DNA from 3 places in the Streptomyces griseoviridis genome. Region 2 is predicted to be linked to each of the others. Evidence: riboswitches for the same ligand, from Rfam matches in the RefSeq annotation. Region 2 holds a riboswitch; each other region holds the start of a gene.
The links. A riboswitch is a leader RNA that binds a small molecule or an ion and turns the genes downstream of it on or off. The one in region 2 is predicted to bind cyclic di-AMP.
Positions count from the first base shown of each region.

Region 1: another riboswitch for cyclic di-AMP. It lies ahead of DDJ31_RS22570 (transglycosylase SLT domain-containing protein); the one in region 2 lies ahead of DDJ31_RS18605 (M23 family metallopeptidase).
Region 3: another riboswitch for cyclic di-AMP. It lies ahead of DDJ31_RS28235 (M23 family metallopeptidase); the one in region 2 lies ahead of DDJ31_RS18605 (M23 family metallopeptidase).

Region 1 is NZ_CP029078.1:5,229,888-5,232,140, reverse strand. It holds gene DDJ31_RS22575 (CocE/NonD family hydrolase) at 1-441, shown strand, start outside; cyclic di-AMP (ydaO/yuaA leader) riboswitch at 715-892, shown strand; gene DDJ31_RS22570 (transglycosylase SLT domain-containing protein) at 895-1,365, shown strand; gene DDJ31_RS22565 (HAD family hydrolase) at 1,377-2,183, opposite strand.
Region 2 is NZ_CP029078.1:4,386,756-4,389,008, reverse strand. It holds gene DDJ31_RS18610 (PP2C family protein-serine/threonine phosphatase) at 1-735, shown strand, start outside; cyclic di-AMP (ydaO/yuaA leader) riboswitch at 966-1,123, shown strand; gene DDJ31_RS18605 (M23 family metallopeptidase) at 1,131-2,192, shown strand.
Region 3 is NZ_CP029078.1:6,516,935-6,519,187, forward strand. It holds gene DDJ31_RS28230 (M16 family metallopeptidase) at 1-507, shown strand, start outside; cyclic di-AMP (ydaO/yuaA leader) riboswitch at 713-875, shown strand; gene DDJ31_RS28235 (M23 family metallopeptidase) at 888-1,652, shown strand; gene DDJ31_RS28240 (GntR family transcriptional regulator) at 1,842-2,253, shown strand, end outside.

The DNA.
Region 1 (2,253 bases), 840 kb from region 2:
CGGGAGTCGCCGTCGCCCGCGATCTCCTTCGACGAGCCGGAGCAGGCGCCGCCGCTCGGGGTGAACTTCCCCGCCACCCTGGACGAGCCGCGGCCCGAGCGGCTGGTCGTGCGGGACGTCGCGGCGGGCACCTGGCGGCTGGAGGTCGACCCGCGCTACGGCGGCACGCGCGTGTACCCCGACGGCCTGGAGTTCACCGAGGACGCGCTGGAGACGTACACCGTCCAGGAGGCCGACCCGCTCTCCGCCCGCACCCGGTCCGACTGGTCGATCCGGCTGCACCGGCCCGAGCTGGGCTGGGACACCGCCGTCCGCACCCGTTCGGAGATCACCGCCGACGGTAACGACTTCATCACCTTCGACGAGGTGATCTGCACGGAGGGCGACGAGGTCCTCTTCCACCGGACCTGGGAGAAGCGGATTCCACGCACAGCCGGTTAAAGGCGAGTTGGGGTCATTGCCCGATTTGCCATACTTGGCGATTCCAGTGAGTTGGCTCACGCCGCGGCGCGCGCGGACCTCCGTCCCGCGCGGCGCGGCGCTCCTTGTGCGCCAAGGGGAGTTGACCCTTGGCGAGTGCAAAGGATCAAGCACCCCAAACCACCCTGATCAAGGTCAACCGGTCCGATGTGTGAATCCGGCACTTGTTCCGGACATGTGCTCTCGCATACGTTCCCGGCCTGTCGGGTGGACGCCTAATCCTGCCGCCGCCCGTACACCCATTCACCGAACGAACTCACGCACGGCAGGAGCGGGGGAACCAGGTAAGTCGCCGGACCGGGCCAGCGCCCGTGACGGCTAGGGGTGAAGTCGCACCGCCTGACAGCGGCGCGGCCGGGCAGCTCCCGCCCGAACCCGACAGCTCACCTCGCAGGCGACGGAGAGGAAACCGCCATGCCCGCCATCGCTCCCCGCCGCTCGCGCCTCGCCCGCAAGCTCGCCGTCCTCGGCACCGGCGCCGCCGTGCTCGCCCTCCCGGTCATCGGCGCCACCAGCGCTTCGGCCGCCGAACCGACCACGGCGACCGCCACCTCGCTCGGCTACTCGAACAACCTCGACGGCTGGATCCGCGCCTCGCTGTCCGTGATGGCCCAGAAGGGCATCCCCGGCACGTACAACGGCATCTACCGCAACGTGATCCGCGAGTCCTCCGGCAACCCCAACGCCATCAACAACTGGGACTCGAACGCCGCCGCGGGCATCCCCTCCAAGGGCCTGCTCCAGGTGATCGACCCGACCTTCGCCGCGTACCACGTCTCCGGGACCGTCTACGACCCGTACGACCCGGTCGCCAACATCACGGCCGCGTGCAACTACGCGGCGGCCAGGTACGGCTCGATCGACAACGTGTACGGCGCCTACTAGGCCGACCGCACTCAGTCGAAGATTCGTTCGAGGACGACGGCGATGCCGTCGTCCTCGTTCGACGAGGTGACCTCGTCGGCCACCCGCTTCAGTTCGGGATGGGCGTTGGCCATGGCGACCCCGTGGGCGGCCCACTCGAACATCGGAATGTCGTTCGGCATGTCCCCGAAGGCGATCGTCTCGTCCGGGCCGAGACCCAGGTGGTCGGCGGCCAGCGCAAGACCGGTCGCCTTCGTGATGCCGGATGGCTGGAGTTCGACGGTGCCGGGCCCCGACATCGTCACCGTGGCGAGGGAATCGACCACCGACCGCGCGATCCCCGCCAACTCGTCGTCGGACAGCTCGGGATGGCGCAGCAGCACCTTGCTGATCGGCGCGGACCACAGGTCGGCACGGCGCGCGACCCGCACCGCGGGCAGCGTCGGGTGCGGCATCCGGTAGCCGGGCTCGATCAGGGTCAGGCCGTCCACCCCGTCCTGGTCGACGGCCGCGTACACCTGGCCGACCTCCGCCTCGATCTTGCCGAGCGCGGTCTCGGCCAGCTCCCGGTCCAGGGTGACCGACCAGAGCAGCCGGTCCGCGCCCGCGTCGTACACCTGCGCTCCCTGGCCGCACACCGCGAGCCCCCTGCTGTGCAGGTCGTCGAGGAGCGGGCGCACCCGGGGCGCCGGGCGGCCCGTCACGACCAGATGCCGGGCGCCGGCGGCCGCCACCCGGGCGAGCGCGGCGCGGGACCGGTCGGACAGCGTGTCGTCGCCTCTGAGGAGGGTGCCGTCCAGGTCGGTGGCGATGAGTGCGTATGCGAGGGGTGCGGCCATGATCAGAGAATACGGACCGGACGCCCCACCGACTCAGCGGCGAACCGGACGACGACGCGGTTCACCGCGG
Region 2 (2,253 bases):
GAGATCGCCGAGGCCGCCCAGCGGGCCGTGCTGCCCGAGCCGGCCCAGCGGATCGGCGGATTCGACATCGCCGCCCGCTACGAGGCCGCGCAGGCCGACGCCTCCATCGGCGGCGACCTCTACGCCGTCCAGGACACCCCGCACGGCGTCCGCCTGGTCGTCGGGGACGTGCGCGGCAAGGGGATGGGCGCGGTGGGCGCCGTCGCCGTCCTGATCGGGGCGTTCCGGGAGGCGGCGGAGCAGGAGACCACCCTGGAGGCGGTGGCGCAGCGGCTGGAGCGGGCGTTCGCCCGGGAGGGCATCAGACGCGAGGGGCTGGAGGCCTCCGAGGGGTTCACCACCGCCGTCCTCGCCGAACTCCCGCACGGCGACGGCGTCGTCCGGATCGTCACCCGGGGCCATCCGCCGCCGCTGCTGCTCGGCCAGGACGGCACAATCCGTCCGCTCTCCCCCCACGACCACGCCCTGCCGTTCGGCATGGGCGATCTCGGCACCTGGCCCGACCGGGTCGAGGAGAGCGAGTTCCCGAGCGGCGCGATCCTGCTGCTGTACACCGACGGGCTGTCCGAGGCGCGGGACGAGCGCGGGGAGTTCTTCGACCCGGAGGCCAGGCTCGCGGGGCGGGTCTTCGCCGACCCGGGCACCCTGCTCGCCACCCTCGCCCAGGAGGTGCGCCAGTACACCGGCGGCGGCACCACGGACGACATGGCGCTGCTCGCCGTCCGCCGCCCTTGATCGTTGTCACCGGGGGTGAGCGGGCGACCTCCCTCCGATAACAACTGACACACGGTCAAAATCCAGGGGGTTTCGGCGGCGAGGTCGACTCGCCCGTCTTTCGGTGCTCATGGCCCGTACGTCCAGGCCGAATTCGTTAATGATCAAGGGGAACGGCTTGGAATCCCCACCCCGTGTCTATTAACGTTCGATAACGCAGCGCGGTCGTCCCAGCCGTCACAAGGCGGCTCCGCGCGCACGCGCCGAATCCCGCGAGGGAACCGGGGAACCACCACCTTGGGGTGAATCACGCGTCTGTCCGTCGTGCCCGCACGACAGGTATACGCGCGTAGGAGACCTTCCTGCTCCGAACCCGTCAGCTAACCCGGTAGGCGAGAAGGAAGGAGTGCGCCTACGTGGCGTCCAACAGGCCTGCTCCGACTGTGCCGACGGTCCCGGTGAACCAGGCCGTTCCCGGCCGGCCCGCCGCCGACACCTTCGGCTACGGCGACTACCGCACCGACGAGGGCCCCTGGCAGGAGTGGAACCCCACCGCCGAGGCCCTCCCGCCGGTACGCGGCAGGCACCGGGTCGCCAAGCAGCGCGGCGGCGGACTCGCCCGCAGCTCCACGGTCCTCGGCGTCGGGGTCATCGCCGCGATGGGCGCGGGCGGCATGGCCAGCGCCAACACCGGCAAGCCGCCGGTCTCCATCTCGATACCCGACCTGCCCTCCGTGGGCGCCGTCTTCGGCGACGACTCCGACGCGGAACCCGTGTCCGAGGGCTCGGCCACCGCGCTCAGCTCCCTCGGCGTGGCCACCCAGGAGACCACCGAGGGCGCCAGGGACGCGGGCGACCTGCTGCGCGACCGGATCATGGCGCAGGCCGAGAGCCAGCAGGTCCAGATCGACACCAAGGCCCAGGTCACCGCCCAGGAGGCCGCCGCGCGGCAGATCGCCGACGCCTCCGCCAAGGCGGAGAAGGAAGCCGCCGCCAAGGCCGCCGCCGCGAAGGAGAAGGCCGAGGCCCAGGCCGCGAAGAAGGCCGAGGCCGAGCGGCTCGCCGCACTGGCCAAGCAGTACACGCTGCCGACCTCCTCCTACACGATCACCGGCACCTTCGGGCAGGCCGGCTCCATGTGGTCGTCCGGCTACCACACGGGACTCGACTTCGCCGCGCCCACCGGCACCCTCATCAAGGCCGTCCACAGCGGCACGGTCACCGAGGCGGGCTGGGCCGGCTCCTACGGCTACCGCACGATCCTGACCCTCGACGACGGCACCGAGCTGTGGTTCTGCCACCAGTCCTCGATCAACGTCAGCGTCGGCCAGAAGGTCGCCACCGGTGACGTCATCGGACGCGTCGGCGCGACGGGCAACGTCACCGGACCCCACCTCCACCTGGAGGTCCACCCCGGCGGCCAGGCCGAGGGCATCGACCCGGCGGCGTGGCTGCGCGGCAAGGGCCTCACCCCCTGACCCCGCCCGGCCGAGGGCTTTGCGTGATCTTTGCGGGCGTGTCCGGATTGCGGCGGAATGG
Region 3 (2,253 bases), 2.1 Mb from region 2:
CTCACGTCCCGTCTCGACCGCGTCCTGCGCGAGGAGAAGGGCTACACCTACGGAGTGCGGGCGTTCAGCCAGGTGCTGCGGTCGTCGGCGGACGGCACCGGGGTCGCGATGCTCGCCATCAGCGGCTCGGTCGACACGCCGAACACGGGGCCGGCTCTCGACGACCTCTGGAAGGTGCTGCGCGGGGTCGCCGCCGAGGGGCTGACGGACGCCGAGCGGGACGCCGCCGTGCAGTTCCTGGTCGGTGTCGCGCCGCTCAAGTACGAGACCGCGGCGGCCGTCGCGGGCACGCTGGCCGACCAGGTCGAGCAGCATCTGCCCGACGACCACCAGGCCACCCTGTACCGGCAGTTGGCGGCCACCGGCACCGTGGAGGCGACCGCGGCGGTCGTCAACGCGTTCCCGGTCGACCGGCTGGTGACGGTCCTGGTCGGTGACGCCGCCGCGATCGAGGAGTCCGTCGCGGCGCTCGGCATCGGCGAAGTGAGCGTCGTCGCGGCCGAGTAGCGGGCGCGGCGCGCACGCGCGCGCGTGCCGGGGCCCCGGTGACGGAGACGTCATCGGGGCCCTTTCGTGTCCGAATTGGGGGAGAGGCTGCCTGTCTGCCCTGTGGGATGCGCAACAAAAACAGTGATCTGTTTGAGGATCGAAAGTGGGCCCGTCTACGGTCTCCCCGACTGTTCGTCAGCCACCGCGCCGCATCCGCGGCACCGGGCAGTCATCGCCGAGTCCCCGTACGGCGCGAGCCAGGGGAGCCGGGGACCCACCTGTGTCCCTGGGGTGAATCGGACGCCCATGCCCGTCGTGGGGGCCCGTAGGAGACCTTCCTGCTCCGAACCCGTCAGCTAACCCGGTAGGCGAGAGGGAAGGAAAGGAACACCCACCACATGGCGTTCAGTCACGCCGTAGGGAAGCACCGCCGGCCCAGCCGGATGCAGCGCGGCACCGCCCGCGCCGCGGGTGTCGCGGCCCTCGCCACCACCGGAGTGGTCGGCACCCTGGCCGCGCCGGCGATGGCGGCGGAGAACGCGGTCGAGCAGACCGGACTGACCCCCGTCATCTCCCTCGGCGACACCGTGGCCGACCAGATCGACGCCCAGGCCGCCGCGCAGCAGCAGGCCGCCGAGGTGGCCGCCCGCAAGCAGGCCGCCCAGGAGGCCGCGCGCAAGCTGGCCCAGGAGAAGGCCGAGCGGGAGCGGGCCGACCGGCAGCGCGCCGCCCGTGAGGCCGAGCGCAAGCGCCTCAACACCTTCGTGCTGCCGATCAGCGGCTCCTACGTCTCCACGAGCTACCAGGCGGGCAGCTCCCTGTGGTCGTCGGGCAGCCACACCGGTGTCGACTTCCACGCCTCGACCGGCACCTCCGTGCACGCGGTCGGCTCCGGCACCGTCGTCGAGACCGGCTGGGGCGGCGCCTACGGCAACCAGATCGTCCTCAAGATGGCCGACGGCACGTACACGCAGTACGGGCACCTGTCGTCGATCGGCGTCTCGGTGGGCCAGACCGTCACCCCCGGGCAGCAGATCGGCCTCTCGGGCGACACCGGCAACGTCACCGGGGCGCATCTGCACTTCGAGGCCAGGACCACCGCGGAGTACGGCTCCGACCTGGACCCGGTCGCCTACCTCCGGGCACACGACGTGAACATCTGAGGACGCACCGCAGGACCGTGAGAAGCCCCGGCTCGGACGAGCCGGGGTTTTCGTCGTTTCCGGCACCCTGCTGTCCAAAAAATATCCATGGATTCCGGCCCCCCATCGGAAATTCCCGCTCATTGCAATAGAGTCACGGAACACGCGTCAATCGGCGACGTTTCACGGGCATTAAGGCGGAGGTCGGTCATGCGTATTCCGGCGCACTCGGTGTGCACGGCCATCCGGGACGACATCGTCGCCGGTGTCTACGAGCGCGGCGGCCGGCTCACCGAGGAACTGCTCGCCCGCCGCTACGGCGTCTCCCGGGTCCCGGTGCGCGAGGCGCTGCGCACCCTGGAGGCCGAGGGGTTCGTCGTCACCCGCAGGCACGCGGGCGCGTGCGTGGCCGAACCGACCGAGCAGGAGGCCGCCGACCTCCTGGAGATGCGCATGCTCCTGGAGCCGCTGGGCGCCTCCCGGGCCGCGCAGCGCCGCACGGAGGCCCACCTCAAGGTGTTGCGCGGCCTGGTCAGGCTGGGCCAGGAGCGGGCCAGGAGGGGCAACAGCGAGGATCTGCGCTCCCTGGGGGGATGGTTCCACGAGACCCTCGCCCAGGCCG